Regions from separate parts of the Vibrio taketomensis genome, predicted to be linked through region 1. Evidence: riboswitches for the same ligand, from Rfam matches in the RefSeq annotation. Region 1 holds a riboswitch; each other region holds the start of a gene.
What was found. Region 1 has a riboswitch for thiamine pyrophosphate ahead of thiB (thiamine ABC transporter substrate binding subunit). Riboswitches for the same ligand answer to the same signal wherever they lie in the genome.
Positions count from the first base shown of each region.

Region 2: it holds a riboswitch for thiamine pyrophosphate, as region 1 does, so the genes downstream of both, thiD (bifunctional hydroxymethylpyrimidine kinase/phosphomethylpyrimidine kinase) here and thiB (thiamine ABC transporter substrate binding subunit) in region 1, are expected to answer to the same signal.
Region 3: it holds a riboswitch for thiamine pyrophosphate, as region 1 does, so the genes downstream of both, thiC (phosphomethylpyrimidine synthase ThiC) here and thiB (thiamine ABC transporter substrate binding subunit) in region 1, are expected to answer to the same signal.

Region 1 is NZ_AP019649.1:2,626,387-2,637,032, forward strand. Features, by position in the region: gene yjgA (ribosome biogenesis factor YjgA) at 1-417, shown strand, start outside; gene thiQ (thiamine ABC transporter ATP-binding protein) at 485-1,189, opposite strand; gene thiP (thiamine/thiamine pyrophosphate ABC transporter permease ThiP) at 1,176-2,777, opposite strand; gene thiB (thiamine ABC transporter substrate binding subunit) at 2,787-3,779, opposite strand; TPP riboswitch at 3,842-3,947, opposite strand; gene Vt282_RS12165 (flavin prenyltransferase UbiX) at 4,058-4,684, opposite strand; gene mpl (UDP-N-acetylmuramate:L-alanyl-gamma-D-glutamyl-meso-diaminopimelate ligase) at 4,716-6,080, opposite strand; gene fbp (class 1 fructose-bisphosphatase) at 6,400-7,419, shown strand; gene ppa (inorganic diphosphatase) at 7,630-8,157, shown strand; gene Vt282_RS12185 (DUF2799 domain-containing protein) at 8,208-8,552, opposite strand; gene Vt282_RS12190 (gamma-glutamylcyclotransferase family protein) at 8,586-8,933, opposite strand; gene tamB (autotransporter assembly complex protein TamB) at 8,943-10,646, opposite strand, start outside.
Region 2 is NZ_AP019650.1:6,482-17,127, reverse strand. Features, by position in the region: gene fdhF (formate dehydrogenase subunit alpha) at 1-207, opposite strand, end outside; gene Vt282_RS13875 (LysR family transcriptional regulator) at 410-1,336, opposite strand; gene Vt282_RS13870 (HlyD family secretion protein) at 1,424-2,485, shown strand; gene Vt282_RS13865 (DUF2955 domain-containing protein) at 2,505-3,515, shown strand; gene Vt282_RS13860 (YebC/PmpR family DNA-binding transcriptional regulator) at 3,583-4,299, opposite strand; gene Vt282_RS13855 (DUF3283 family protein) at 4,403-4,612, opposite strand; gene Vt282_RS13850 (PA3496 family putative envelope integrity protein) at 4,756-4,953, opposite strand; gene Vt282_RS13845 (ABC transporter ATP-binding protein) at 5,324-6,172, shown strand; gene Vt282_RS13840 (ATP-binding cassette domain-containing protein) at 6,169-7,101, shown strand; gene Vt282_RS13835 (transcriptional regulator) at 7,098-7,571, shown strand; TPP riboswitch at 7,788-7,899, shown strand; gene thiD (bifunctional hydroxymethylpyrimidine kinase/phosphomethylpyrimidine kinase) at 7,999-8,874, shown strand; gene Vt282_RS13825 (ABC transporter ATP-binding protein) at 8,867-9,625, shown strand; partial or broken gene Vt282_RS13820 (ABC transporter permease) at 9,687-10,412, shown strand; gene Vt282_RS13815 (ABC transporter substrate-binding protein) at 10,452-10,646, shown strand, end outside.
Region 3 is NZ_AP019649.1:2,918,820-2,929,465, forward strand. Features, by position in the region: gene thiH (2-iminoacetate synthase ThiH) at 1-464, opposite strand, end outside; gene Vt282_RS13570 (thiazole synthase) at 473-1,237, opposite strand; gene thiS (sulfur carrier protein ThiS) at 1,240-1,449, opposite strand; gene Vt282_RS13580 (HesA/MoeB/ThiF family protein) at 1,436-2,239, opposite strand; gene Vt282_RS13585 (thiamine phosphate synthase) at 2,232-3,467, opposite strand; gene thiC (phosphomethylpyrimidine synthase ThiC) at 3,467-5,404, opposite strand; TPP riboswitch at 5,552-5,650, opposite strand; gene crcB (fluoride efflux transporter CrcB) at 5,705-6,094, opposite strand; tRNA gene Vt282_RS13600 (tRNA-Trp) at 6,570-6,657, opposite strand; gene Vt282_RS20180 (PDDEXK family nuclease) at 7,057-7,395, shown strand; gene Vt282_RS21735 (DNA cytosine methyltransferase) at 8,226-8,429, opposite strand; gene Vt282_RS21740 (DNA cytosine methyltransferase) at 8,416-8,514, opposite strand; gene Vt282_RS20195 (DNA cytosine methyltransferase) at 8,508-8,735, opposite strand; gene Vt282_RS20680 (hypothetical protein) at 9,141-9,380, opposite strand; gene Vt282_RS20685 (hypothetical protein) at 9,394-9,879, opposite strand; gene Vt282_RS20690 (hypothetical protein) at 9,861-10,346, opposite strand; gene Vt282_RS20695 (hypothetical protein) at 10,336-10,521, opposite strand; gene Vt282_RS20700 (hypothetical protein) at 10,535-10,646, opposite strand, start outside.

The DNA of each region.
Region 1 (10,646 bases):
CTAGTTGACCTCAGTTCATCTACTCTAAAGAAAATGCCGCTAAGTGAAGATCTTCTAGACGCGGTACTCGATGCACAACGCTTTAAAAACGAAGCGCGTCGTCGCCAACTGCAGCGCATCGGTAAACTAATGCAATTTGAAGATGCAGAGCAAATTCAAGCTGCGCTAGATAAAATTCGCAACAAGCACTCACAAAACACGGCGGTTCTACACAAGCTAGAACAGTTGCGTGATCGTGTGGTTGAGCAGGGCGATGCGGCAATTGACCAAGTCATGGAGTTATACCCAGAAGCAGACCGTCAACGTCTACGCCAACTTGCTCGCCAAGCTGCGAAAGAAAAATCATCGAACAAGCCACCAAGAGCGTTTCGTGAAATTTTCCAAATTCTGAAACAGCTAAACGACGAAGCTTTATAAGCAAACCATGTTTGTTTCGAATGAAGAAAAGGTTGCCACTTGGCAACCTTTTTTGTTTTTTTAACTATCAATGTCCGGCTTTGACAAACGCCGCCAATGCCGTATTGCGATGCTCAGTGGTTAACTGGCTAATTTTATCGGCAACCGCGACTTGGCCATGATGAATAAACGCAAAATCACTGGCAATCGCTCGCGCGTCACTGACATGATGCGTCACCATCACCACGGTAAGATTACGTTCAGTCGCTAAACGCTTCACTAACCCCAGCATCTCCTCTCGCAACAGAGGATCAAGTGCAGAAAACGGCTCATCGAGTAACCAAATCGAATGCGGTTGAACAAAGCAGCGCGCAAGTGCGACTCGCTGACGCTGACCACCAGACAATTGCTCTGGCAATCTATTAAGTAGCTCTCCTACACCAACTTGTTGTGCCGCTTGTTCAACTAATTGACACTGTGTTGGATTGAGCTTCAACCCAGGATGCAAACCTAAGCCAATGTTCTCTCTCACACTCAGGTGAGCAAAAAGATTATGTTCTTGAAACAGCATCGCCATCGGTCTTTGATGCGGCGCTTTACCAACCACAGACTTTCCAGCCGCCACAATATCGCCGTTGAGAGGCTCAATAAAACCCGCCATCAATGCGAGTAAGGTTGATTTACCTGCACCACTTGGCCCCATCAATGCACAAATAGCACCTTGTTCAACCTGCAGTTCAAAATCAAACGCCTGATCGTGATAGGTATAGTGAATTTGCTTAACGTCTAACATTGTTCACCTTTGCCTCGGCTTTAAACAATTTTTCAATCAAAGTAAAACAGCCCACGCTTAATAGCAGTAACGTCAGCGATACCACCGCTGCCGCCTCCATCTGATAGCTACCTAATAGTTGGAATAAATACAGTGGCAAGGTGCGAAACTCTTGCCCACCAAACAAAGCAATTGCCCCTAAGTCGCCAATCGCCAGCATAAAGCTGATTGAAAACGCATGCGCCATCGGCTTTCTCAACCCACGCCACTCAACCACTTTAAATCGGTGCCAACCGCGCAGACCAAGACTGGCCGCCAAATATTGGTATTGCTGCTCAATTTGCAACATCGGCTGTGCAAGCGTCTTCACCACGTATGGCAGCCCCATTAATGCGTTCACCGCTACCACAATGAAGAAGGCCATGCTAAACACATCAGTAAAATTGCGCAGCAGTAAAAATAGCCCAGTAGAAATCACCAAGCCTGGTGTCACAAGAATAATGGTACCAATCAACTCTATCTGATCGGCGCTACGATTATTGCTGTTCAAGCGCAAGCGGCGACTGGTGGTCAGAATTGCCAGGCCTGCAGCTAACGCGATCACGCTGGCTACCACTGCCACCTGCAATGATGCAAGCAATGCATGCCAAAAGTGCTCATCCGAAAGTACGGTGAACAACTGTGCATTAACACCACTGAACACCACGACGAGAAGCGGTGGCAACACTAATAAACTCGCCAAGACTATCCAAATGCTATCCCACAAACGCCAAGCAAACGTATCGTTAACCAAATATTGCTGCTGAGTAAAAGAGCCACTCGTCACTGCTACAGGCTTAGCTATGCGCTGAATCGCCAATGCTAAACCTCCGCAAAGTACCATTTGCCAAATGGCCAGCAACGCCCCTGCTTGCAGGTCAAAATCAAACTTAATCGCTTGATAGATGGCTAGTTCAATCGTGGTTGATTTGGGCCCGCCGCCCAAAGCCATAACCGTAGCAAAGCTGGTAAAGCACAACATAAAAACCAAACCAGACACATGCGGTAATTGCTGGCGCAACCGCGGCCATTCCACCCATTTAAATTTTTGCCATTGGCTCATCCCTAAATGAGCACACAATTTATGTTGCTCTTGTGGAATCGACTCAAGAGTTTGTAATAACAAACGCGCGGCGTACGGCAGATTAAAGAAAGCATGGGCCAGCAAAATGCCATTGAGACCATAAATAGAAAATGGCAATTCCTCACCCAAATAGGCATAAATGTCGGCGAAAATTCCTGAATTACCGTAAATAGCCAACAAGCCAAACACGCCAACTAACACTGGAAGCACTAAGGTTGAACTAAACAGCCTTAGCAGTATGCGTTTACCTTTGAAGTTGCGTTTAGCAAGTGCGTGCGCCACAGGTAACGCAAAGCCAACGCTTATGAGCGTTGAGAGAAAGGATTGATAAAAACTGAATTCAGTCACATGGCGATAATAAGGATCTTGCCACACTGACAATAGATTGAGCGATGGCGCCGCAACCAACAGTGCTGCCAACGCAGAAAAGACAAAGGCCGCGATAACGATCGCGACCACAAGCCCAATTTTAGGGGTACGATTCAAGCCAACACCTTAGCGAGTTAAGGCGCTTTGCCATTCACGAATCCAAGCGCGACGATTTTCTGCCACTTGATCAGAAGTAAAGCTTAATGCTTTTGCTGGCACGGTCAGTGACTCATAGCCTTGTGGTAATTTGATATCGGTCACCGGGTACATCCAGTTGCCCGTTGGCATCGCTGCTTGAAATTCTTCGCTGAGGATAAACTGCATAAACTGATCAGCTAACTCAGGGTGAGCCGAGCCTTTCACTTTGGCTGCTACTTCCACTTGGGTGTAATGGCCTTCACTAAAATTGGCAGCAGCAAAACGCTGATCGTTTTCAGCAATAATGTGGTAGGTCGGAGAGGTGGTATAAGACAGCACCATGTCTGCTTCACCCTCTAGAAACATCGAATAAGCTTCCGACCAGCCTTTCGTTACCGTGACAGTTTTAGTTGCGATCTTTTGCCATGCCTGCGACACATCATCGCCATACACCGACTTCATCCACAGCATAAAACCTTGCCCTGGGGTAGAAGTGCGCGGATCTTGATAAATGATTTTAAGATCGTCACGCTGCTCCACCAGCTCTTTTAAGCTCTTCGGTGGGTTTGTGAGCTTTTCTTTGTTGTAGACAAAGGCAAAGTAACTAAAGTCATAAGGCACGAAGGTTTTATCTTGCCAGCCACCCGGAATCGTCACGTGTGAGGTATCGACCGAATGCTCCGCTAAATAACCGGTTTTTTTTGCCTCTGCCATTAGGTTGTTATCTAAGCCTAAAACGATATCCGCTTTGCTGTTACCGTTTTCTAGACGTAAACGGTTAAGAATCGATACCCCATCATCTAAAGCAACAAAGTTGACTTCACAACCGCCACATTGCGCTTCAAACGCTTTTTTTACCGCAGGTGCTGGTCCCCAATCAGCCGCAAAAGAATCATAGGTGTAAATAGTTAGTGTGTTATCTGCAGCAAAAGCAGAAAAAGATGCGCAAGCCACTGCAAGGGCTGCAAAAGAGGTTTTCACTGTTCGCTCTCCAATTTTGAGCGGCACAGGGTTGAGGTCGAGGTGGAGTTATCCGTAATTATTCATTTCCCTGACTCAATTCCTACGCCAGCATTATCTGGTTCAGGTCACGGGTTCAGACGTTGGTCAATCTCAGCCATGCAATATACAGCTCCCCGATGAGTTACCGACGAATTCTAACCATTGTATTAACGAATAGCTACGTTGATCATTTGCAAAAGACCCCAGCGAAATCTCACTAGGGTCTTGAAACGGTTTGATGTACAGACGCCAAATGATTAACAGCGCTGATCATAACCCCAGCGCGGCACTAGGCCTTGTTCGACACCAAGGTGATCGAGAATGCGCGCCACCATAAAATCAATCAAATCTTCGATGGTTTTCGGTTGATGATAAAAGCCGGGTGCGGCAGGCATGATGGTCACGCCCATCTGCGATAACTTGTGCATGTTTTCCAGATGCAAAGTGGAGAAAGGCGTTTCACGCACCACCAGCAGGAGCTGCCCGCGTTCTTTCATCACCACATCGGCCGCACGCTCAATTAAGTTGTCAGACATGCCATGAGCGATTGCTGCGACACTGCCTGCTGAACATGGACATACCACCATCTGCTTTGGTGCCGCCGAACCTGACGCAACTGGTGAAAACCAATCGTCTTTACCACACACCACCAGCTTATCAGGATCGCAGTTTAGATGTTTGACCAATGCTTGCTTGGCCGCAGCAGGGCCGCTTGGCAGTTTTAGGCCATGCTCGGTCGCTAGCACCACTCGAGCGGCAGAAGAGATCAGCAGATACACTTGATAATCGGCGGCAAGCAGACATTCAAGCAGGCGCAACCCATAAGGCGCACCGGATGCGCCCGTGAAGGCTAAAGTGATCGCTTTCGCTTGTGGTTTACTCATTCACGTTGTTCCAATTTCTTTATTCAGCTAATTACTCAGCTCTCTGTTCTGCTAACTGAGCCAATAGCTTGCCATGAATACCTTCAAAGCCGCCGTTGCTCATCACTAAAATATGATCACCCGGTTTAGCCGCAGCAACGATTTGCGCCACCAATTGATCAATGTCGTCGCTGCTAGAAGCTGGTTGACTGCATTGCTCTGCCACATCTTGTACTGACCACTCGATACCCGGCGGTTGGTATAAAAAGACTTGATCAGCATGATGTAAAGACGCGGCTAAGGTTTCTTTATGCACGCCACGCTTCATCGTCGCTGAGCGAGGTTCTAACACCGCAATGATTTTCGCATCGCCGACTTTATTACGCAGACCACCCATAGTCAGTTCAATCGCGGTTGGGTGGTGTGCAAAATCATCAAAGACAGTAATGCCATTCACCTCACCTTTTAACTCAAGGCGACGTTTGGTATTGATAAATTTACCTAAAGCTTCACAGGCTAAATCAGGCGTGACGCCAACATGACGCGCTGCTGCGATCGTCATAAGTGCATTATCTACGTTGTGATCGCCAACTAAATCCCACTTCACAGTGCCAACATATTGTTCTTGGAATAGCACCTTGAACTCGGAACCGTCTTTGGCAATTTTTTCGGCACGCCAATCGGCTTGTTCACCAGTAAACTCAGTTTCACTCCAACAACCACGCTGTAAAACATCCGCTAATGCAGGATCATTGACCGGCGCAAGAATGCGCCCATTACCCGGAACGGTACGCACTAAATGGTGAAATTGACGCTTGATCGCCTCAAGATCATCAAAAATGTCGGCATGATCAAACTCTAAGTTATTCATCACTAATGTGCGTGGGTGGTAGTGAACAAACTTCGAACGTTTATCAAAAAAAGCACTGTCATATTCATCCGCTTCGACGACAAAAAACATACTTTCGCCCAGTCGAGCAGAAATACCGAAGTTACCCAGCACACCACCAACTAAGAATCCAGGTTGGTATCCGCACTCTTCCAATACCCAAGACAGCATACTGGACGTGGTCGTTTTGCCATGAGTACCAGAGACAGCCAATACCCAACGATCATGCAACAGAAACTCTTGTAACCACTGCGGGCCAGAGGTGTAACGCAAGTTGTTGTTTAGTACATGCTCAACACATGGGTTGCCACGACTCATCGCATTACCAATCACCACTAAATCAGGCGCGGGATTGAGTTGTGAAGGATCGAAACCCTCAATTATTTCAATACCTTGAGATTCAAGCATGGTGCTCATTGGCGGATAAACGTTGGCATCACTACCGGTGACTTTATGACCCAATTGACGCGCTAACACTGCCACGCCGCCCATAAAAGTACCGCAGATCCCTAAGATATGAATATGCATAAACTAAACCTTGTTCTACGCGAAAAATACCGCCTCATTATGGCGATTAATAGATGAAAAGCGAACCATTTTGATCACCCTTTTGTGGCTACATAAGCTGATTTATCACCGTGCTCGCCACAAATTCAACATTGCAAATCACACGCTGAACAAAGTAAATAAATTGAGATCTCAATCAATTAGTTCATTACCATAAAAGATTCCCGTCTTACACTTAATAAAAAATGTGTTGTTCACAAAACAACCAACCGAGTAAATGAGACATTCATGTCCTTATCTACTCACTAGCCCAATGGTTAATACTAAAAAAGGAAATACCATGTCAGGAATGCGCACCCTTGGCGAATTTATCGTCGAGAAACAAGCAGACTTTCCGCACGCAAGTGGTGATCTTTCATCGCTACTGGCTTCTATCCGCTTAGCAGCAAAAATCGTGAACCGTGAAATCAACAAGGCTGGTCTTGCTGATATTACCGGTTCAGTCGGCGCCGAAAATGTTCAAGGCGAAGAACAACAGAAGCTCGATTTATACGCCAATGAAAAATTCAAAGCCGCATTGGAAGCTCGCGATCAAGTGTGTGGTGTGGCAAGTGAAGAAGAAGATGAAGCGGTTGCCTTTAACAAGGAACTGAACAAAAACGCAAAATATGTGGTGTTGATGGATCCTCTAGATGGGTCATCCAACATTGATGTCAATGTGTCAGTCGGCACGATTTTCTCGATCTATCGCCGCGTGTCACCGATTGGTACACCGCCGACCGAAGAAGACTTTTTACAACCGGGCAATAAGCAAGTTGCCGCGGGTTACGTCATCTACGGTTCATCAACCATGTTGGTGTATACGACAGGTAACGGTGTGAACGGTTTCACGTACGACCCTTCGCTTGGCACTTTCTGCTTATCACATGAGAACATGATGATTCCAAAAGATGGGCAGATTTACTCGATCAACGAAGGTAACTACATTCGTTTCCCACAAGGTGTGAAAAAGTATATCAAGTACTGCCAAGAAAACGATGCCAACACCAAACGTCCTTATACCTCACGATACATTGGCTCACTGGTAGCGGATTTCCACCGTAATTTGCTTAAAGGTGGTATCTATCTTTACCCAAGTACACAAAGCCACCCTCAAGGCAAGCTACGTTTACTTTATGAGTGCAACCCAATGGCATTTATTATCGAGCAAGCCGGTGGTAGCGCTTCTGATGGCGTCAATCGTATTATGGATTTGAAACCAATAGAGTTGCATCAACGTGTACCATTTTTCGTAGGTTCAGAAAACATGGTCAACAAAGTCGAAGAGTTTCTCGAACTCTATCGTGATGAAACAAAATGATAAAAAGCGCCTTAGGGCGCTTTTTTCATTCAATTTACCAACAGTTTGTTTACATTAATGACTATTTCGCTTTAAGGTAATAGACGCATTTTTGACCAAGCATTTGACTGGTCATAACAATAAGTCACTCAGCGACAGTTGATATAAAAATGCACGCCAACATCGAAGCATCGGACTATGACTGTCGTTTATCAATATAAGGATATAACCATGAGCTTAAATGACGTACCAGCAGGTAAATCACTTCCTGATGATCTCTATGTGGTGATTGAGATCCCTGCTAATGCTGATCCCATCAAATACGAAGTAGATAAAGACTCTGGCGCGGTATTTGTAGACCGTTTTATGTCTGCCCCGATGTTTTACCCTTGTAACTATGGTTACGTTAACCACACTCTGTCATTAGACGGTGACCCGGTTGATGTCTTAGTACCCACTCCATATCCATTAATGCCGGGATCTGTCATTCGCTGCCGCCCTGTTGGAGTACTAAAAATGACCGACGAATCTGGCGAAGATGCCAAAGTCGTCGCTGTACCACATAGCAAGCTTTCAAAAGAGTACGAGCATATTCAAGATGTGGGCGACCTACCAGAGTTGCTTAAAGCACAAATCACGCACTTCTTTGAGCGCTACAAAGAGTTGGAAACGGGTAAGTGGGTTAAAGTCGACGGTTGGGCAAATGCCGAAGCGGCGCGCCAAGAGATTCTAGAATCTTACCAGCGTGCGCAAAAATAAACGTCGCTATCAACAAAGACTAAAAAGCCAGCTTTCGCTGGCTTTTCTTTTTATAGCTCGAAATACGTGCTTTCATAGTCAGAGCGGAAGAACGGATTGATATCATCACAGATACCACGATACGGCTTACCCGTTGTACCGAGCATTCTCGCATCTTGCTCGCAGTAAGTTTTTTGCCCCATTTGGTAACCATCAAGATAGGCTTTGTACTGCTCTGAATTCACATCACCCGATAGTGAGTGCTTCACAATTTTACTCTCAGACAGCATCAATTGACCATCTAACGCCTGCTGTTGACCAAACTCTTGCCATGCCAACGGATCATTAGACAAAGACGGCGTGACCGACGCGCAACCAACTAAAAGCAATGTAACAGCTAACAATTTCCAGTTCATATTTCCCCCTTGTGTGAGAGCCCCTATGCGAGATTATACTCTTTGACACCAGTTTCCTGATGAGATGAGTACGTCTAATTGCGAGGCATCTTGATATAAGTATATCCAAGCTTGGCCATATGGGGTCTCGATTAACTCTCTACGATATTCAATCGGTACATCTTCCAGCTCATCAAGCGACTTTAATATACCTTGATCAATAAGATACACCTCACCGATGATCACTTGATGTCCTGTTACTACGGCAGGATAGGCCCCAAGATCATAAAGGGCATATTCTGGTGGTGTTTCATGCTGACCTAAAAACTGCGCCTGAGAAAGAAACGAATGATTACTTTCCCCTTGACGTAAAGTGCCGTAAACAAAGACCAGATGCTGCATAAATGCCCCTTAGTTAAATTCAAACTGATACAACAGATCGACCGCACTATCTAAGCCCGATACCGCTTCAAGATAGAGATCCTTCATTAAGCGATAACGCACGGTAAATTCACCGACAGAATCAAAGATCCCAACGCCATATTTAACCTGTAGCCCCGGAAGCACATAACCACTCACGGTTACCTGTGAATCATCACCCGATCCTGCTGTATCTAATTGTAGATCTTGCACACCAAAAGCTTCACCGATCTCGCCAACCACTTTACCGCTTTTCGCCAAACTCAAACCAATTAAGGTGGTCGTCATCGCATTGCCACCTGATTCACCATCAATATCTTGGCCTCGCAATAGGTATGACAGAGCATTTGCCTGCGGCATGGTTGGGTTGGAGAAAATCGTTAATGTTGGTTCATCAGCCGGCCCAACCACCTTCACCCCGGCAGTCACGTCATCCTGTGTGTTCTCAGGGTTACGAATTGCGGTAATCTGTACATAAGGCTGATCGACTGGACCATTCATTAAGATCTTACCCTCGGAAATCAACAAATCCTGACCAAATGAAGAGTATTCACCATTAACGATATTGATTTCACCGGTCACAAACGGACCTTTGTTTTTCTGGGTAACTTTCAAGCGTCCTTCCAAGTTACCTTCCAGACCAAACGCCGATAATTTGAAATCATCACCAATATCAATACGAATATTGCTCTCGAAATCAAATGGCACGGCGCTCTTTTCTTGGATCGGTTTGCGTTGTGCATCAACCAACACTAAGTCTTTTGACACACTCACCGCACTTGGTGGTAGTTCATCAATGACAATGCGCCCCCACGGTAGCGAAATTTTGCCATCAATCGAGGCTTGGTGAGGGCCTGCTGTCAGCGTCATATCGGGTATCACTTTAACTTTCACCATCGGTGGTACCACGACTTTTAGCTCATCGGCAAATACTCGTACGTGACTGCGCCACGCCGCGAGGTCTTGCCAGTCACCATCACCACTGACATTTAAAACCCCATCGGGGGTTTTCAACGCCGCAGAGACCGCTGCATTGTAGCCGGTGAAGTCAATCGCAATTCGACCAGAGTCCACCTCTATTGGAGAGATATCACCTTTTAACAGCACATCATCAACCACAAACTGACCATTGACTTGTGGATGTAACAGCGGACCAGATATCTTCAAATCCGTTTCTATATTCGATTTGAGCTGACTGTATTCACCCACCAGCGGGCTGAGAAAATCAAGATTGAAACGGCCAAGCGTCAAACGACCATCAATTTGTTTGTTCTCCACTCGCATATCTGGAATGGTTACCTCACCACTCAAATCGCCATTATCGGTAACATCGAGCATCCAATCCGCTTTCAATACGTTATCAGCGATAGAGGCATTGACCTTGGCGCTTTCCCAACCAAAGACCAGCGGTTGATCAAATTGTTGTGTCACGTTGCCCTTAGGCATCGTCAGCGACGCTTTTAATTCTGGTACCTGATTTTGTGCCCATTTTGCCCAGACTTGACCATCTAACGATCCTGTTAAACTGGTCTTCTCAGGCAAAAACATACTGACTTGCTTCAAGGCAAATTGATTGATCGAAAGCTGAGCTTCACCGCTTTGCCCCACTTTGATCGTTTCATCTAAACAAACCGAAGCGCCCTTTTGTCGCCAACAATGAGCGCCCACTGTTGCCTGCTCAGTCGCGCTATCAAA
Region 2 (10,646 bases), on a different replicon from region 1:
CAGGCCAGGGTAAACCTGAGTTTCACAAGCACGAACTGTGCTGCCGTCATCCAGTTCTACGACACATAAATCACAAGGTACTTTATCTTTTGATTTATTGAGTCCACACAGAGAGGGAATTTCTACCCCACATACTTTGGCTGCTTCAAGCAAAGTCTTACCTTGCTCGACAATTCGGTACTTGCCGTTAATTACGATTTCTATCATTGGGTTCCTGTCGCGAGAGGGGAATAACCTTACTAGCGCTAAGGATACCGTCTAAAACAGCAAATTCGACAATACATGTCACACAAACTTATTTTGCGATGCATGTTTTTTCGAGAAAATAGCCAAATCTATCGCAATTTATTTAGGTAAACGTTTTCGTGCTCAAAGCGTACAAACGGCGGTAAAAATGAAACGAAGTGTACTAAGGTTGTGATTGGATTTTTTTCACGCCCTCGAGTAGCGCCTCAATAAATAACGACAACGCTTTGGGCTGATAACGACGCTGTTTGTACACCAGATACGCTTTACGTTTACTGCGGCTGTATTGCGGTAATACATGCACTACATTGTGTTTCGCCTCTGGTGTGATATGACGCAAAGGGAGTGAGGCAATGCCAATCCCCTTCTCGACGGCTTTGATCACCGCCATAATATCGTTAACCACCAATTTAGGTTTAATCGACATCACTTCCACTAGCTTTGAATCCCGGTAGATAGGCAAATCAACAATATTGTCGACCGAGACCCAAGCTTGATCTCGCAGTTGATCAAGTTCCGCAATTTCATCAACGCGAGCTAGATACTCTGGGCTGGCAAAAAATCCATGTCTCGCCTCAAATAGAGGACGAGCAATCATTCCTTCCATCTCACGCAGATCAAACGTCATCAGTAAATCGCGATCGGTTTGCGGAACGATCTGCTCTTGGCTGAGCACCAAGTCCAACTGCACTTTTGGGTAACGCTCAAGAAAGTCGTCAACGACCTCTTCAGCAAAGCCGCGATAAAAGTTATACGGCAACGCCAGTTTAATTTTACCTTCGACGTCTTGGCGATCTTCACTTAGCTGCTCAAACGCCGTTTCAATGCTTTCCATACCGCTTTTTAGTAAATTAAACGCTCGTAACCCCGACTCCGTGGCAACCAGCTCACGTCCTTTTTTTTCCAATAACCGCACGTTAAGCCGCTCTTCAAGCGCATTAATACGACGTGACATCGTAGAGACAGGCAAACGTAAATGCCGAGCTGCCGCTTGCAGCGAACCAAACTCCACCACGTTACAAAACAAATAAAGATCGTCAATATTTCCAAATATGGAATTCACACTTCTTATCCTGCTTATTTTTCCCATTAATGGACAGTTATATAGTGTCTATATGACAAAGCCAAGGAATACTGAAACAAGGAAGTAAATATCACAGCAAATATTGAGATGTTTATGACAGAAAAATTCTACCAATACCTTCTTTATGCAGTGCTTGGCACCACCATCCTTTTTTCGCTGTTCTTGGTAGCAGCCGATAATATCGCACCCTTTACTACCCAAGCCTCAATGCATCGCACTATTGCGACTATTGCACCTGAAACTTCTGGCGTGATTGAAAAAGTATTAGTGACTAATGGGCAGCGCGTGCACGCTGGTGAAACACTTTTTACCCTTGATGATCAAAGCTACCGCCTCAAAGTTCAGCAAGCAAAAGCGGAATTAGCTCAAGCAGAGCAAACATTCCTCGCGAATCAACAACAATTAAGCGCCAGCAAGCAAACTCTATTGCAACGCCAAGAACAACTTGCTAATGCCGAGGCAAAGCTAAAACGCAACCGTGCGCTGTACCAAAAAGGGTTAACCACAACACAAACCGTGGAAGATAGCCAACTTAACGTCAACGTGGCCAAAAGTGCGCAGCTCGCTGCCCAAGCTGAAGTCTTGCGTATTCAAGCGCAACTTGCCGATAACGACAGCAATGCAGCGATTCAACTCGCAAAAGCCAAACTTGCAGGTGCAGAGCTTGATGAACAGCATACTCACATCATTGCGCAAACCGATGGCGTGGTCACCAACTTACAACTACAAAGCGGCAGCTATATCAGCCAAGGCACTACGGCGCTGCTACTGGTTAACGAATCTGACGCTTGGCTGAGTGCTGATTTTAATGAAAAAGGCATTCGTCATCTCACTGATGGTAATCCGGTATATATCGCCTTTGACGCGATTCCTGGAGAAGTGTTTCGTGGCCATATCGCTAGCCAAGAACGAGCCATACGCGATACTGACAACAGCAATGGCCAGTTAGTTGATGTGGTTAACGATACCCGCTGGGTGCGTGAACAACAAAAGATCCGTGTGCGCATTCAACTCGATAATCAAGACTCACACTCGGTTGATCAATTAATTTCGGGAGCTCGCGCTTCTGTATCGGTCCAAAATGGCTCAACCATCATAGATACCATCAGCCTTGTTTGGATGCATGTCGTCGCGCTATTTCGTTATATCTACTAACCGATCTTAGGTAATGAGTATGACACGACTCTCACTAAACTTGTTCGATGATGCCTCGCAGCGCAATGAAGCGCTGCGCATCACACTTGCGATTACTGTCTGCATGTTACTCGGTAAGCTGCTCAACCTTGCCTCTCCGGTGTATTTGGCACTCTATCCAACCATCATCATGACAAAGGGAAAAGATTACTCATGGCAAGGTTTAGCGCGTACCTTTGCCCCGACACTGGCGGCGGCCAGTTGTGCGCTGGTAGTGAGCAATACCTTCTCTCAACATCCTTTTATCATCTGGACGATCAGCTTACTGTTCTTTGATTGGATGCGCCGACGAGCCAATACTCCAGCCAAAATGGGCGCCATGCTGATGCCGACCTTTAACTGGATTTTGGTGATCGTTTTTGCCCAACATACGACCGCTGATATGACGACCCGCATTCACGAAATATTGATCGCCATGGTCATCACGACCTGTGTGTGTAAAGCTGCTGTGGCGCTATTTCCAGTAGTCAGCAAGGGCAAGCCACCGCAATTTAAGCCCACACCTGTGAGTGCGCAGCAGAGACTATTGTCACTGGCACTGATTGGCTCTGGCGTGGCCTTTTTGCTCCAAGTGAATATGTTATCCGCCACCTTCTGTATGGTTCCAGTCATTGCCGCAGCCACCCAAAGTCAAGCGGATGCCTTTCGCCAAGTGGTTGAGCGACGTTTTATCACTCAAGTAGGCGGTTGTGCACTGGCGTTTATTTTTACCTTGGTGCTTTCTGGTCACCAGGCCAATATTGGTGTTTATACCCTGTTGCTAGGAGGCTTAATCTTTATGCTTGCCAGCATGATGGCGAAGGCAGATTTCAAGCTACGCGACCTTCATGGGGACGCATTATTGGCAACCATGCTGCCAATTCAGCTCTATATTGGTGCAAATGAGATGGGTTTAGAACGTACCTTCCTGCGCGGCTGGCAACTGGCGGTCACGCTGGGGATTTTATTTACACTCTACACGCTGGTGACACGCTCACGTAAACCTGCATAACCATAGTGCTCTAGGCATAAAAAAGGCTTCGCAATCGCGAAGCCTTTTCGTTTTTCAAACGCTAAAATTAGATTTCAGCGTTGTGGTAAACTTGTTGTACGTCATCACAATCTTCTAGAAGATCTAGGAACTTCTGGAATTTCTCTTGATCGTCAGCACCAATTACATGGTAAGACTGAGGAACGAAAGTGATCTCTTCAACGTCAAGAGTTAGTTCTGGGTACTCAGAGTTTAGAGCCGTCTTCACTTTGAAAAACTCAGTGTTTGGCGCATAAACAGTGATAATGCCGTCTTCAAGCTCGATGTCTGTCACGTCACAGTCAGCCATCATTAGCGCTTCTAGTACTGACTCTTCGTCTTCACCTTTGAACTGGAATACAGCTTGGTGAGCGAACATGTGAGAAACAGTACCTTCAACACCGATCTTCGCACCTGTTTTCACGAAACATTGGCGTACGTCTTGGAAAGTACGGTTACCGTTGTCTGTTAGACAGTCAACAATTACGCTAGCGCCGCCTGGAGAGAAACCTTCGTAGCGTGCTGGTACGTAATCTTCACCGCCGCCGCCGTTAGCTTTGTCTAGTGCTTTTTCGATAACGTGTGCTGGTACTTGGTCTTTCTTCGCCTTCGCGATTAGGTGACGAAGTGATAGGTTCATATCTGGATCTGAACCACCGTTTTTCGCACACATGTAAATTTCTTTACCGTATTTGGAATAAACTTTAATTTTTGCGCCTGCAGTTTTCGCCATAGAGGCTTTGCGCACTTCAAAACTTCTTCCCATCGGGACGATCTCTCTTAATTTAAATTTAACGCGAAGGATTTTAGCAAAAATTCGAGGCTTTTCAATTTCGCCTCTCATACCTTGTTATAGGTAGAGCTTGGGCTTACGCAACACCCATAAGTCGTTTGTATTTCACCACGCACTCAGTAAACCAAGTACGTTCAGCATCATCGATGATCTTACCTGCTTGTTGATCAATCTCATCAGGTCCTGCTTTAGCTTCTCTGAGCTTCCACACGAGGAACGCAGCCTGCTTATCCAGCTCAACTTTGTTCTTCTCATCTGCGGGTAACAACGACAAATTTACCGACATAGTTAGATCTCGAAAAAAATACGAGGCGGAAATATATCACATCAAACGCGAATGTAGAGAGTAGAAAGCGTGAATAGCTCTAAAAAACACAAAGGGTGGCTTATGAAATAGCCACCCTACGGAATGTTAGTACAAGTTGCAGTTTAGTGAAGCAATCCTAGTTCGCGAGCTTCTTCAATCGTTAAACCACTTTCACGAATCTCGCGCAACGCTTCAATGCGACGACGAGCTTCAGCAGATTTAACCATTGATGCAGGCTTATGTGATTCTACTTCTTCCGTGAAATCCCACTTGTTTGCAATGCTTGTCATTTCATCATGGTCTAATGAATTAATGGACATAAAAACCTCCGATAAAACCATGCTTTGGACGAGCTCATTCTTAACAAACCCACCCTAGTGTTGTTAAGCGTATTAAATCGAGATTGTGATTTTGGTAATAGTTCAAATATCAAAAAATAAAATCGCTATTATTTGCTTTGCACCCACCGAAATTGCGCAGTACATTTAAAAGATTCCCCCAAACAAATCCGACCTGAGCTAGATCACGTAAAGCTCAATAAAACACCAGCCTTAGCCGCATTAATCCTGTTATAACGGTGCTTTTTTCAACAATATTTTTCGATCAGGTTCACTCTTTTTCGCCCTGCTTCTTTTCCGATTGAAATCAAGAGTTAATGATAATCATTCTCTTTATCAATCGAGAATCGTTATGAGCCAACATTTTTTACAGCATGCATTTCATGCTGACCCGATTATTCAAATTCGCGATTTGTGCGTCGACTACATTACAGATCATGGTGATTTTAACGCCGTAAAAACAGTGAGTTTTGATATTGGGAAAGGTGAGATTTTTGGTCTCGCCGGAGAGTCCGGCTGTGGCAAAAGTACCATCGCCTTTGCCATTAACCGCCTACATAAGCCACCAGCGATCATTTCCGGAGGACAAATCCAGTTTGAAGGTCGCAACATTCTCAAACTACCAGAGAACGAGTTCAACAACATTCGTTGGAGTGAAATCGCGATGGTATTTCAAAGTGCGATGAACTCACTAAACCCTGTTCTATCAGTACAAGAACAATTTGCTGATGTATTGCGTCACCATCAAGGAATGAGCGAAGCCCAAGCGAAACATCGCGCTGAACAACTGCTTGATTTGGTGAACATTCCTCGAGAACGTTTGAGCGAATACCCACATCAATTCAGTGGCGGTATGCGTCAACGCCTCGTGATTGCTATTGCACTGTCACTCAATCCAAAAATGATCATTATGGATGAGCCAACTACAGCACTTGATGTGGTGGTGCAAAGAGAGATCTTGCAGCAAATTTACCAACTGCGTGAAGAGTTTGGTTTCTCAATTCTATTTATCACCCACGATTTAGCGTTAATGACTCAGCTCTGCGATCGCATCGCCATTATGCGCCATGGAGAAATAGTTGAAGTCAACACATCACGAGAAATTCGCCAGAATCCTAAACACGCCTACACACAAAAGCTATGGGCATCCTTTCCCAATATTCACCAGGGTAAACACCAAACAGAAGGAGCGCTGGTATGATGGAACCTATCATTCAAGTCAATAACATCGTTAAAGAGTTCACCATTGGCGGGGGCTTTTCTTCGGTCGAGCGCTTCAAAGCACTGCAGGGCGTCAGCTTTAACCTTTATGCAGGGCGAACCCTAGCTCTCGTTGGAGAGTCAGGCTGTGGTAAAAGTACCTGTGCACGATTGATCACGAAAGTCTATCCAGCAACCAGTGGTGAAATCCTATTTAATGGGCAAAATATTGATGATATTCATGGCCGCAAAGCGGTTCTCGATTATCGCAGTAAAGTACAAATGGTGTTTCAAGACCCATTTGGCTCGCTGAACCCAACCCATACCATCGAACACCACCTCACTCGCCCACTCAAAATTCACAAACAGATCAAAAGTGACAAAGACATTCCTGAGCGCTTACAACAACTTCTTGAACAAGTAGAGCTCGCACCCGATACACTAAAAAAATATCCACATGAACTGAGTGGCGGTCAACGTCAACGCGTGAACTTAGCGCGAGCACTAGCGGTGGGTGCGCAAGTGATTCTGGCTGATGAACCAACCTCAATGCTGGATGTGTCCATCCGTTTAGGCGTACTCAATCTCATGCAGCGAATGAAGCAAGAGCTGGGCATTGGATTTTTATACATTACCCATGATCTTGCGACTGCCCATTACATCGCAGAGGAAACGGCAGTGATGTACAAAGGGCAAATAGTAGAATGGGGAGACACCCAAGCGATCCTTAGCAATCCACAACACCCGTATACCAAGTTATTGATTTCTGCAGTGCCGGATCCTGATCTTCCATTTGGTCATTTAGTCAAAACTGAGCCAGACTATTCAATAGCAGCGGATCAAATTCGTGCCACCAGCGCAGTAATGCAAGAGGGTATAGAACAAGTTGGTCCTAATCACTTTGTTAAACAATGGGATAATGCAGCATGATCCAATTAGAATCCTGGGTAGACGCGATAAGCGACTGGTATCAACACCGAAAGCATGATCAAGATAAATCACTGCAATCATTGATCCACTCTGCTCCGGATTCTGTTTGGGGGCCGAGCGTAAGTGAATTACAAAGCAAAGCCATCGCCTGTTGGTTAGATGGCTGCTTACGAATCTTTCAAGGTCTACGTTATTCAGACCCCACCACGGCCTATCAGTACCTGCAGTTCGCCAGCAGCAAGCTGCAAGCTTGCGTTAGCCAACCGACGGCAGATCTCGAACTCAAAGATTGGGCAATGAAACGCTTACAACACCTGACCGTGCTGGCGTTAGAGTTTTGCAATCAGCAACCACAACTCAAATGGCAACAAGAGTCAGACTGTGTGATCGAATCTCACGTGCAGTTTATGGCCGCACAAGGTTGGAATGAAACTCGAAAGCATGATCAAGGGGCTCGCACTCTTCATTGATCCGGATCGCACTTTATCATCAATTAGCCTTGATCATCTTTCCGTAAACGGCTTCATGCTTCCGATATTTTAAAGGGCTTCCAGCCCTTTTTGTTTTGGTGTCTTTTGCTATCACGCAGAATACATAGCAATCCATAATTCAATTGTGATCGCTCTGGGCATACTGATGTCAGACAAACGCGTAGACTAACAATATCGCGAGCTGTTATGATCAGCTCAACATAGTCGGGGGGCCAAAGCGCAAAAGCGCAGCGGCTGAGATCGAATTTCGAGACCCGTTGAACCTGATTCAGTTAGCACTGGCGTAGGGAACTATCATCACTTTGCTCTTGGTCTCATTTGTCGAGCCCTATTGAAAGCTCAGCCTTAGCTGCACTTATCAAATTAGCCAAAGTTGGTTCCTTTACGTGCAGTTAAAGGAGCGACCATGGCGACATTAGCCAACACCACCCATTCTTTCTCTCATACACCGATTGTACTGACCATTGCAGGTTCGGATAGCGGCGGCGGCGCAGGTATTCAAGCCGATATTAAGGCCATCTCAGCCACTGGTAGCTTTGCCTGTTCTGTCATCACAGCCATCACCTCACAAAATACCTTAGGTGTCTCTGCTATTTTTCCGATACCACTTGAGCATGTTGAAAGCCAATTAGATGCCGTGTTTAGCGATCTCAATATTGTCGCAGTCAAAGTGGGTATGTTAGCCGACGCGAACATCATCAAAGTGGTTGCCAACAAGATAAAACAATACCAACCGAAACATTTGGTCATTGACCCTGTCATGGTCGCCACCAGCGGCGATTTATTGCTTGAACAATCAGCAATTAGCACTCTAAAAACAGAGCTAATTCCACTGGCAGACATCATCACCCCTAACTTACCGGAAGGTGCCGCTTTAACTGGGCTTGCAGTGCCACACAATCAAGATCAAATGACAGCAATGATCGAAGATCTTCGTGCCCTAGGAGCGAAAGCGGTGCTATTAAAAGGTGGACACCTGGAACAAGATGAAAATAGTAACGATCTTTTGATCCAGACTGAATCAGTCCATTTGATCAGCGCCAAACGCTGCGCGACCAAAAACACCCACGGTACGGGCTGTACGCTATCTTCCGCCCTCGCCTCTTACCTTGCGCAAGGCAATGAGATGCAAACCGCAGTAGAATTGGCAAAGCAATATATCTCACAAGCAATAGCTCATGCGGATGAATTGCAGATTGGTCACGGCCACGGCCCGGTACATCACTTCTTCGCTGGCCCAGATTTTGGTAAACGTGACAACGGAACCCAAACTGATGTTTGAGGCTCCTTTAGGCATCACACTCAAGCATTTTGCCCTGCAATATCAAGATAACGCCCAACCAACACTATCGGGGATTGATATGACTATCCCCGCAGGGCAATGGACGGTGTTACTCGGCCGTAGTGGTAGTGGAAAAACCACCCTACTACGCTACCTAGCCGGCCTACCGAGTGACAACGTCACAACAAGAGGTGTGTTACTCACATCTGACGAGCGGCCAGTGAGTCACCACGTCGCCTATATGGCACAACAAGACCTGTTGCTACCTTGGCTTAGCGTGCTTGATAACGTCTGTTTAAGTATGCGCTTTGCCACTAACCAACAGAGTAAACCTCACCCACAAGAGCAAGCTTTGAAGCTTTTAGAGCAGGTAGGGCTAGCTGACTATGCTGACGCTAAACCGGCTCAGCTCTCAGGAGGAATGCGCCAACGGGTAGCATTGGCTCGAACCCTGATGCAAAACAAGCCTATCGTATTAATGGATGAGCCATTCTCAGCACTGGATGCCGTGACGAGGCACAAACTGCAAGGTTTAGCTGCCAAGCTATTAGCTGGAAAAACCGTGGTACTGATTACCCATGATCCACAAGAGGCGGTGCGCCTTGCCGAACAACTTTATGTACTGCGCGGCACACCGGCCAAAGTGCAATCTTTGAATGTGCCAAAAAGCTTGCCACCGCGAACTCTCGATACAGAATGCACCTCGCTGCAACAAGCGATTTTAGATCAATTGGAGCAGGACTATGCATGATCTCAGCCAGTTAAATCCCACCAAGATCGACCGCAGCGCCAGATCCTCTCATGCTTTCGCTCGTGCCTTGATCAGCGTTGCGGTCATTTTGGGTTTCTGGCAATTGATCGTTATGGCATTTGCGATGCCAAGCTTCATTCTTCCAGCCCCACTTGAGGTATTTAATAAACTTATAACCCGTCATGACGTACTGCTCAAACACACTTGGATCACCGCCCAAGAAATCTTGCTCGGGCTGCTGCTTGGCCTTTCTATGGGGCTTGTGTTTGCACTGCAAATGCTACTGTTTGAACCGCTAAAGCGCTGGTTGCTACCCATTCTGATTGCCAGCCAAGCCATTCCTGTATTTGCCATTGCGCCAGTGCTGATGTTGTGGCTGGGCTATGGCATGGCATCCAAAGTGGTGATGGCGGCAATCATCATTTTTTTCCCAGTGACCACCTGCTGCTATGACGGCTTACGTAACACCCCAACGGGTTATCTTGATCTCGCTAAAACCATGGGCGCGACAAAATGGCAGTTGCTGCGACATATCCAATTGCCCGCCGCTCTACCAACACTCGCTTCAGGCATTCGAGTTGCCGTGGTGATTGCACCCATTGGTGCTGTTGTTGGTGAATGGGTAGGTTCGAGTGCCGGACTTGGCTATCTGATGTTACAAGCCAACGCACGCATGATCATCGATGAAATGTTTGCAGCGCTGTTTATTCTCGCCGCATTTTCTATCGCACTCTATTTCATCACCGACAAGTTACTTAAAACCGCCATACCCTGGGAAAACAACTAATAGCAGCCATAAGAGTTGCCAACAAAAGGAATCAAACACATGAATAAAAGCAAATTTATCCAAGCATCTGCGCTACTCAGTACGATGCTTGCTAGCCATGCATTTGCCGCCGATAAAGAGCTAACGCTAATGCTCGATTGGTTCGTCAACCCCAATCATGGCCCGATCGTGATCGCTCAAGAGCGAGGTTACTTTGAGCAGCAAGGGCTTAAAGTTAACATTCAAGAGCCTGCA
Region 3 (10,646 bases), 290 kb from region 1:
GCCAAATAGTTAAAGTGTGGCTTGATAATCGGTAACACTTGCCGAAAATAATTTATTCCGACTTTCGTTTCATGTTCACCGGTCACCAATAACACGCTATCAAATTTCATACTTTTGATTGCAGCAATTTCCGCTTCAATTTCTTGTGTATCGAGTGTTTTGCGTTTGATTCGATTTTCCATTGAAAACCCACAGTACGTACACGCATTGGAACATAAGTTAGAGAGATAAAGCGGAATATACAAAGACATAGTATTACCGAACCGCTTACGAGTAAGCACACTAGAAAGCTGCGCCATCTGCTCTAAATATGGTTCAGCTGAAGGAGAAATTAGCGCTTGGAAATCATTTAAATCACGCTTAGTACGACTTAAAGCTCGCTCCACGTCCTGAGCCGTTTTACTCATAATTGATAGTGAAATTTGATCCCAATCGTATTGCCTTAATTGTTCTACAAAACTCATTAGCGAAATCACTCATCGAGAAAAGAAGTTAAAGGACTAGAAGCTACGGCGTGCTTTGTTTGGCCGGCCAACCCAGCGATATAGGCTGAACGTCCCGCTTCCACCGCTTGTCTAAATGCGGTTGCCATCGCCACTGGATCTGGAGATGCTGCGATCGCGGTATTAACTAGAACGGCATCAGCGCCCATCTCCATCGCTCGTGCGGCATGCGAAGGTGCACCAATACCCGCATCAACCACAACTGGCACTCGGGCTTGATCAATGATGATTTCCAAAAAATCATGTGAAGCGATGCCTTTGTTTGAACCAATCGGTGCACCAAGCGGCATAACCGCTGCACAACCAACCTCTTCAAGACGTTTACATAAAACAGGGTCTGCATGGCAATAAGGCAAGACAATAAATCCGTCTTTAACCAACTGCTCCGCCGCTTTTAAGGTTTCAATCGGATCTGGCATCAAATATTTTGGATCGGGATGAATTTCTAACTTTAACCAGTTCGTCGCTAGCGCTTCACGGGCTAAATGAGCAGCAAATATGGCATCTTGCGCATTTTTGGCTCCAGAGGTATTTGGCAACAGGTTTACCCCAGCCTCAATAAGTGGCAGTAAAATGTTGTCTTGTCGATCATTCACATCTACGCGTTTAAGTGCCATCGTCGCCAACTGCGAACCTGACGCTTGAATAGCATTCGCCATTAACGTGCTATTGGCAAACTTACCGGTGCCAGTAAACAGACGGGATTGAAATACTTTGTCAGCAATTTTAAGCATCATTAGCCTCCTGCAATTGCTTGAAATAATGAAATAGCATCACCAGCCGCCAATACGGTGCTTTGCCACTCGCTTTTGGGAATTACTTGATTGTTTATCGCAAATACACAGCCTTGGTGAGGCAATTCAAACTGACAAATGATTTGTTGTAGGTTGATATTCGCATCGACAACATGCGCTGTACGATTAATAATTATTTCAATCGATGGCATCGTTTACCTCTTCTACTTCTGATACTTCAAACGAGACTGCGCTAACACCACACACGGAACACTGGCTATCTTTATGAATCGATAACTGTTGCCACAGCATGCTCTTGCCATCGAATATATGAAGTTGGTTAGAGGAAACCATAAACCTGCCGGTTGCTAACTTTTGAATCACAGCTAGCGCTTGGTAATTTCCTAAAATACCCACAACCGGCCCCACGATTCCTGATTGACTGCAAGATTGAGGATTAACAATCTCATCGAATGGATAAAGACAGCGATAACAGGCATCATTTGAACCAAAGTCATAAACTGAAAACTGTCCATTCCACCCTATCGCGGCGCCAGAAACTAACGGCGTTTTTTGTTGAAAACAGGCCTGATTGATCTGCTGACGCGTTGCCATGTTGTCACAACAATCCAGCACAACATCAGCCATCATGATCTCCAAATTTAGCTGAACCTCGGTCAAACGCTTAGCTACCGTTCTCACCGACACGTCTGGATTTAATTGTTTAAGTTGTTGGCTCATTGCCTCAACTTTGTGTTGCCCAACATTTTCTTGTCGATAAACGACTTGTCTCTGTAAATTACTCACATCGACGCAGTCATCATCAACAATAACCAATCTACCGACGCCAGCAGCCGACAAATACAGACTTGCAGCACTACCTAAACCACCACAACCAATGATGAGAACCTTAGAATCCATAATCCGCTGCTGGCCCTGTTCATTAATTTCGGGTAAACAAATCTGCCGTTGATAGCGAATAAATTGCTGATCATTAAGCATGACGAACACCTCGTTGGTTAACCGCCATTATTCGTCGGAACTGGTCGATGACTTGTTGGGGTGACTCTGACAACGTAATGGCTCGCACGACCGCTAAGCTCGATACACCGCAATGCCAAACTTGAGCAGCGTTACTCAAATCAATGCCACCAATAGCAACCGTTGGATAGCCTTGGGTTTTGGTACCTATTGAATTAGGTATAGAGGATATTAACTGCTGGTAAAGCGCTAACCTCACTAGTCCTTGCGGGTTAGATGGCATTTGTTTAGTTGTGGTAGGAAAAACATGACCAAGTGCGATATAGCTTGGTTTGAGTTGAGCGATCCTCAACAGTTCATAATAGCCGTGCGTAGAAAGTCCTAAGGAAATACCAGCTTGCTGTAATTGCTCAATATTAGATTCTTCGAGATCTTCTTGGCCTAAGTGAACACCAAAGGCTTTATGCTCGAGTGCTAATTGCCAGTAATCGTTGATAAAGACTTGCGCATCGAATTCACGACCTAGCGCTATCGCTTGAATGATTTGTTGCTCAAGAGTTTCAGTTGCTGGTTCCTTAATTCGCAACTGAATAGTCTTAATGCCCATCTTGAGTAAGCGTTCGACCCACTCAACACTATCGACCACAGGATAGAGACCTAAACTCCCTTCAGATAACTGATGAAAAGCAGTTGGGGTTTCACACTGACGCCACCCAACTGAGATACCCAAAGCCTCATGATGCAATACAGGAGTCGGAAAATCACAATACTTACTAGGCCATGTTTCACGTGGAACATTGTTTTTTGCTCGAGCAACCGTCAACGCATCTTCAAGTGGAAAATCAAGAGCAAGCAGCACCAATAGCCAAGCAAGATGCTGCTTAGTTTCTCTCACGTTTGTGTTTGAGCGTAAGGCTCTTACTTCTCCACTGAGTGGATGTACCCAAATATCTAACGTCTGATTATTATCACGAACGTCAATTAGGATATGATGCTCTGCAACAAAAAGAGAATTACAGGGATGCTGATACTGAACATAGAAATCGCATTCATTCGAGTCGATTTGCCACAGATCGCTACCAATCCTATGGCAAAAAGTATTCGTCACAACCTGGCAATCATTACTATAACTTTCGACAACAGCGACGTATTGGGTATCAAAGTTTTGGTTATTTGCTGCAGATAACGCAAGTTGAACTTGCGCTATTAACTCCGACTGCTCTTTAGGGATACGTATTTCCACCATCATTATTCCGCCTCTGATGAGATTGCTGGATGGTAGAGTTCAGAACCCGCTGCACGAAATTCTTCTGACTTTTGGCGCATACCTTCAAGTGGATTATCAAGCAATTGAATTGAAATCGCTTGATCCGCTACCACCTGATTCGTGTCTTTCGCGTATTCACGAACCTCTTGGGAAATTTTCATCGAACAGAACTTTGGTCCACACATCGAACAGAAATGAGCCACTTTGCCTGATTCTTGAGGTAAGGTTTCATCATGAAAAGCTCTTGCAGTTTCAGGGTCGAGTGAAAGGTTAAATTGATCTTCCCAACGGAACTCAAACCGCGCTTTAGACAATGCGTTATCACGCACCTGTGCTCCGGGATGCCCTTTTGCCAAATCAGCAGCATGTGCTGCTAACTTATAGGTAATCAGACCGGTTTTTACATCTTCTTTATTAGGCAATCCTAAATGCTCTTTGGGCGTGACATAACACAGCATCGCACAACCATACCATCCAATCATTGCTGCACCGATGCCTGAGGTGATGTGGTCATAACCCGGCGCAATATCGGTCGTCAATGGACCGAGAGTATAGAAAGGAGCTTCATGGCAGTGCTCAAGCTGCTCTTCCATATTTTCTTTGATCATGTGCATTGGTACGTGACCAGGGCCTTCAATAATCACCTGTACGTCATATTCCCAAGCAACTTTCGTGAGCTCACCCAGCGTTCTCAACTCAGCAAACTGAGCTTCATCATTGGCATCAGCCACAGAACCAGGGCGCAGTCCGTCCCCAAGGGACAGCGCGACATCATACTTGGCGCAAATTTCACAGATTTCACGAAAATGAGTATAAAGAAAACTTTCTTGATGATGGGCTAAACACCATTTGGCAATAATGGAGCCACCTCTGGATACGATCCCTGTCACTCGTTTTGCTGTCATTGGAACATAGCGAAGTAGCAATCCGGCATGAATAGTAAAGTAATCCACCCCTTGCTCTGCCTGCTCAATCAAGGTGTCCCTCATCACTTCCCAACTAAGGTTTTCCGCGATGCCGTTTACCTTTTCTAACGCCTGATACATAGGGACGGTGCCAATTGGTACTGGGCTATTACGTAAAATCCATTCTCGCGTTTCATGAATATTCCGCCCAGTAGACAGATCCATGACGGTATCACCTCCCCACCGAGTTGCCCAAACTAGCTTTTCTACTTCTTCTTCAATCGAAGATGAAACCGATGAATTACCGATATTTGCGTTCACTTTCACTAAAAAGTTACGTCCAATGATCATCGGCTCTGATTCAGGATGGTTAATATTTGAAGGGATAATTGCCCGTCCTTCCGCGACTTCTTTGCGCACGAATTCTGGTGTGATGTCTTGGGGTAGATTGGCACCAAAACTTTGGCCTGAATGCTGCTGATTTAGCACTTCATCGCGATATTGGGCGCGCCCCATATTCTCTCGCAATGCGATATATTCCATTTCAGGAGTAATCACTCCCTTACGAGCGTAGTGCATTTGAGTAACGCATCTACCTTCAGTAGCACGTCTTATGCGTGGTAAATTGCCGTACCGAAGTTCATCTAATGTTTCGTCGGATAGACGTTGTTTGGTGTAGGTAGAACTTACGGATTGAAGAACTTCGGTATCACCGCGCTCTTCAATCCATCCTTCTCTTAGCTTCGGTAAGCCACTGTAAAGGTTAATTTGATAGTTAGGGTCTGTATATGGTCCTGAGGTGTCATACACGCGTATCGGTTCATTAGGCTCGAATACAGGGGCTTCTTTGGAGTCTCCTACCAAACTATCCGCCAATAAAATTTCTCGCATTGGAACGCGAACATCAGGGCGGTAGCCCTCAACATAGATTTTTTGAGAATTAGGGTAAGGTTGGACTGAAAGGCTTTGTATAAACTGTTGTGCTTCCAATCTCGCTTGCTTGCGACTCGACATAGCATTTTTCCTTGCTCATTTATTAAAAACGTTTGGGATAAAAATGCTTGACGGAACGATATGACAGAAGAGTTCGAATAAAGGTTGTAATAACCTAATACGACATCGATATGTAGACTAACAGACAGAAATAGAGTTATTTCTGGTAGTGAATCTTCTCCTGTTCCCTTCGCAGATATTAGTCTGATCAGGTTCAACGGATCCCGAATTAACGGTCTCAGCCAAAAGGCACTCCGACAAGTGAAGAAATTATAAGCAAAATTTGGCGCTAAACAAAGCGGGCCACATCCAATTTCCGACCTAAATATTGGCTTTCATCAGTAATTGGAAACCCAACCATGCGGCTGAAATACTTAACACCACATTTAAAATAACGTTCAGACCCATCTTTAAGAACGCGCCTTGTTGCATCAATAACACGTTATCCATAGAGAATGTAGAAAATGTGGTTAAGGCTCCAAGAAAGCCTAAACCAATGATCTGGCGCCAAGGCTCAATCGACATAATCTCACTTTCAAACGCGGCGATTAGTAGACCCATAATAAAAGAGCCAACGACATTCACCGTTAAAGTACCGTAGGGAAAACCTCGGCCCAAAAGCATAACGCACAGTTCAGAGACTAAATAGCGAGAACAAGCACCAAATGCGCCTCCCAAAGCTATGTAACCCAAAATGGAAAGTTGTCCCATAAATCCCCCTCGACAATTTGGCTATATTGTAGTCATAACTCAGAGAAATTCGAGAGTTCTAAACTGATATTACCTTAGTAATTTGTTTGAGATTTTAAAAGTTACGGATGTCACTTTAACCGTAGTTTTTAGATACACGCTGCGTAATGGCTACCAAAGAAGAGCAAAAGAGAATAGACGGTAGAATTTAGAACCAAAAGGATTAGTTGAAATATAGAATAACAGAAAAGGTTAAAACTTATTCCCCAAAGAGAGACACCTTAGATATCGAACGTTCTAATTTCGTTTCTGCCAGAAACGAAAAAGGCTCCAGCATTTCTTCGGGGACGTCTAGTCTAGAGCTTAAATATGGCAGGGGTGAACTGGGCTGGCACTTCAGAGATTCGACCGGGCTTGCGCACAGGCTCCCAACACTTACTTTGCAAAAGCAACAGATGTAAAAAAGCCCCAGCATTACTGCTGAGGCTTTAGAAGATGGCAGGGGTGGAGAGATTCGAACTCCCAACACGCGGATTTGGAATCCATGGGTTACGCTCTATAAAGATATAACCGAATACAACCCTTGGTTATGTTGGCTTGTACCGTATGGAGATTTCGCAAGCTAATGTACAGCAATGTGGTCACCACTGAATTTCATCGACAAGTCGTATCGAGAATCACTGACCAACTTGCACCACGTCTAAGTTCGGGGCTAAATTTCCGACTATGTATGTAGCAATGGATACATTGCGGCAATTCCACTAACGATTAGCAAAACCATCCCACCGAGAATCTTCCAACACATTCAGCAGACAATGACACTCTTGTAATCACTCATAGTCGTCGCGCTGCAATCCTATCATTATCAGGGTTTGAAATTTAGTGAAAAATAGTGAAGTGAAGCGCAACAAATAAAAATTAATCAATTGAAAAACATAGCCTTAGATGATTGAATCAAATTATTAATTATGCGTGGTATGGCTATGGCTGGAAACTTTCAAGATGATGTTCGAGAAGAAGCGATGCGAAATCTTTTCGGCTTATATAAAGATGAAAACGAGGGACGATCGGGTGTTGACGCCTATTTAGACATTCATGGTTATCAAATCGCCTTTGAGCTTAAAACAACATCCAAAGGGTCTGTAACGACAGTAAGAGACTTTGGTCCTGACCATATAGAAAAGTGGAGAACCAAACATTGGTTAATTGGATTTTTCATTAATGGAACAGAATATTATGTCTATGCATCTCCAGAGATGATGAGGCCATGGATACAAGAAAAATCTGAATACATCTCCCTGACTTCAGAATGTCGGAGATAGCTTCGTCACGTCTAACTTTAGAGGATATGTATAACATCCTTGGACAAAAACCATGTATACATATCAAGACGCAAAGAAGTTACAAAAATGCAATTGAAAAGCATGAGTACATTTCATTGCAGGACATTCGAATGGATACTCGCCTCAACGTATGCTAGAAATTTTGCAGTCTCGTTGCGAGTACCTAGTTAAACGAGGAAGTACATTAAACAATCCTCACATCCCTTTTACATATTTTGAAAGTTTTCCAAAAATAACAGCCAATCATGCTCAAGCACTTAGAGAAATGGTTCGATCTGCTATGTAGTATCTAACTTGAAGTCAGATTGACTAAATCTGGCTCCATATTAAGATCTAATACTTCAATGCTTCTGCAACATTTTTGCAACTTGATAAGCTACAGGTGGAGCAACAGAGTTACCGATTTGACCTAATACTTGATAAACCGCTCCAGCGAACTCCCATTTTCAGGAAATCCTTGAATAATCCCTACATCTTGAACACTTAACCTAAAATGGTCATCTTTCGCAGGAAAGCTAGATGCCTTTTCCGGCTAGCCTGAATACCATTGGGCCAAATTTCCATATTGCCCCAAGTTTTTGACCTGCAGCGCTATTAAGTATAGATGTCGTATTTTTTCCCCGTAAACCCACTTCTTAATGTTGGAGAAAACCATCAGCACCTATATCTTTTAACCGAGAGCTTGTCTAACCCCATTGTTTCAGGTAAATCGTCAAATGGGATTACTCGATTCTTAGTATCAAAAGTATGCTTATTGTGGGTTGGTGTTGGAATTTGAAAGCGCTGAAAGCACTGTTCATCTCTAAAACCTACGAAAACACTCGTCTTCGCACTTGAGGAACGCCAAAATCAGAGGCGTGCATCTCAAATCTTATGATGTGATAATCACTCAATGGTTCATAAATATACTTTTGCACAAATCCATCAAACTTAGGATTCAAGAGCCCTAACACATTTTCTGCTACGAAAGCTCTCGGTTTGATCGTATTTACAGCACGATTAAACTCTCCCACATGTTCCTTTCATCATCTTCTCCTTTTGAGACCCAGCAACTGAAAATGGTTGACATGGTGGACCACCTTGAATTATGTCTACCATCCCTTTGTAACGTTCCCAAGCAGTTTTGATACATCACCTTCATCTGGACCAGCATAGACATTCCACTCAGGTCTATTACGCTGAAGAGTATCTTTGCAAATAGGAATAAGTTCGTACGATGCAACATGCTCGAAACCAGCAAGGTCAAAACCTAAGTCCAATCCACCACCACCAGAGAAAAGGCTCAAGCTACGAAGACCATTTGATTCTAGCCTCGGCATCAAGGCTTCTAAATTTAAGAGTGGTTGATTGATTGAGTGAACAGACTTTGACTTCCTTCATCTGCTGCCAAGCGAGCAAGCCTTGATTGTTGAGAGATTCTACGGTACTCATCTCTTTTTTCTTCAGTTAAATCATACTCTTTTGGGATATATTTTTATATACAGATGAGCTGCCAGCCAATGTAAACCTCTTAAAAGTCAAAGAATCAATTTCTCGTATTTTACCAACTCTCGACCTTAAAATCAGTGTTTTTCATATTGAATCAGTTTATCAATTAAGCTTTTGTTTTTGGCTATTTCACTAGTACTGCTACATCTAAAAACATCATCTTCTAAACTAAGTGATTTAATGATAGCTAAAAGCCTGCCCCTTACGGAATCAGGCTTTCATTCGTTTACCGCATACTAAGCAACAAGTTTTTCAGTGCATTTCATTTTGTAGTCTTCCAGCATCAACACTGCTTCATCAACTTCGTCAGGGTGAAACACCAATGTCAAATCTACAGTCGGATACTTGCGAACAAACCAAGATAATAGTGACAACATACGAGTCGTAATCGGTAACGCTGATTCAAGCAATTTACGTCCCTTGCTGTTCGCCAGATCTTGCTTGGCGATACTCTCGATACCATCTGCATCAAACATCGCAACCAACTTGTCATAGTGACCTCGTGGGCACGTTGCGGTACAGCGGGTAAGCCCCAACCACCTTGAGTGATTGCACGTAACATCTGCACCTTAAAATGCCCTCTGAGCCATCTTCTAAGTACTTAACACCTGTGCCCTTGAGGTAGCGACGAACCTTGTAGAAGTCCATCCAGTTATCCCAATCATCCATTCCCTTTAAACAGTTATTTACACGCCATTCGTCGAAGTAAGTGCGAGCGTCTAAACCCTCATCAACGGTATTCCATGGAACAGTATCGAACGATAGATGCTCTACCACTTCACCGCTAACAGGGTGACGAACTTTCACTATACGTGGGTTTATAGGACAACGCTTAAAGTCCCATTCAAGATTCAGCGTTTGCTCGGTGTGGATGCTAACCAAGTCCATTTCCTTTAACCACATATCACGAGCTGAAGCCAAATGACTACGTTCAATCTTCTGTTTCGGATAGCGGTCTAAGAACAACTCAACCATCCAAGCATTTTCGTTAACGCCTTTCGGTGGTTTAACCCTGCCTTAGCACATACTGGCTTGGTATTACCCAATTCAGTAGTTAATTGCCCACGCGTTTTCATCGAGATAATCTGCTTCGCATGGTGCTTGAGTTGCATCATGTCTTCACCGCTAACCTCTTTACAGATACGTTGGAACCGTTTTGCTAATGGACCATCTAGACAGGTCTCCAATTGCTCAGACGTGGCATTGGTAAGAAATCCGTCTGTCGTTGCACTGACAATTTGCACATCATTATCCATCGTTAGCTTGCGGATAATTTCCATCATTGTGGCACGAACAAAGCCCGCAGCATGAGCAGCATAATGCGCATTGGTCACTGGCGAATATGGGATCTTACTGCTTAACCCTGATGAGACATCGAAACCAGATTTTCCCGAAGTCCCAGCCCAACCTTTCCGTAAAGGGTATTCCCAATCAACTTCCAAAGCTGGTCATACAGCTCATTACCCTCTTTTTATACTTAGAACGTTGCTTACGAATGATCTTAGTAAACGCCTTGAACTGAGATACCGAACCCTGTTTCCACGGAATCACCTGACCGTGAAGAATCTCAATTTCTACACCTGCATCATAAGCCAGTTGCAACTCTGGTGCTGTCACATACGTTGCCCCTCTAAAGGGTAATAGATACCACGCAAGTCTGTACGACAAGGTAATAGCCCCACTTTGTACCCTCTGGATGCTTGAAACGTACATAAGCAAAGCCCATGGTGTGACCGAGATAA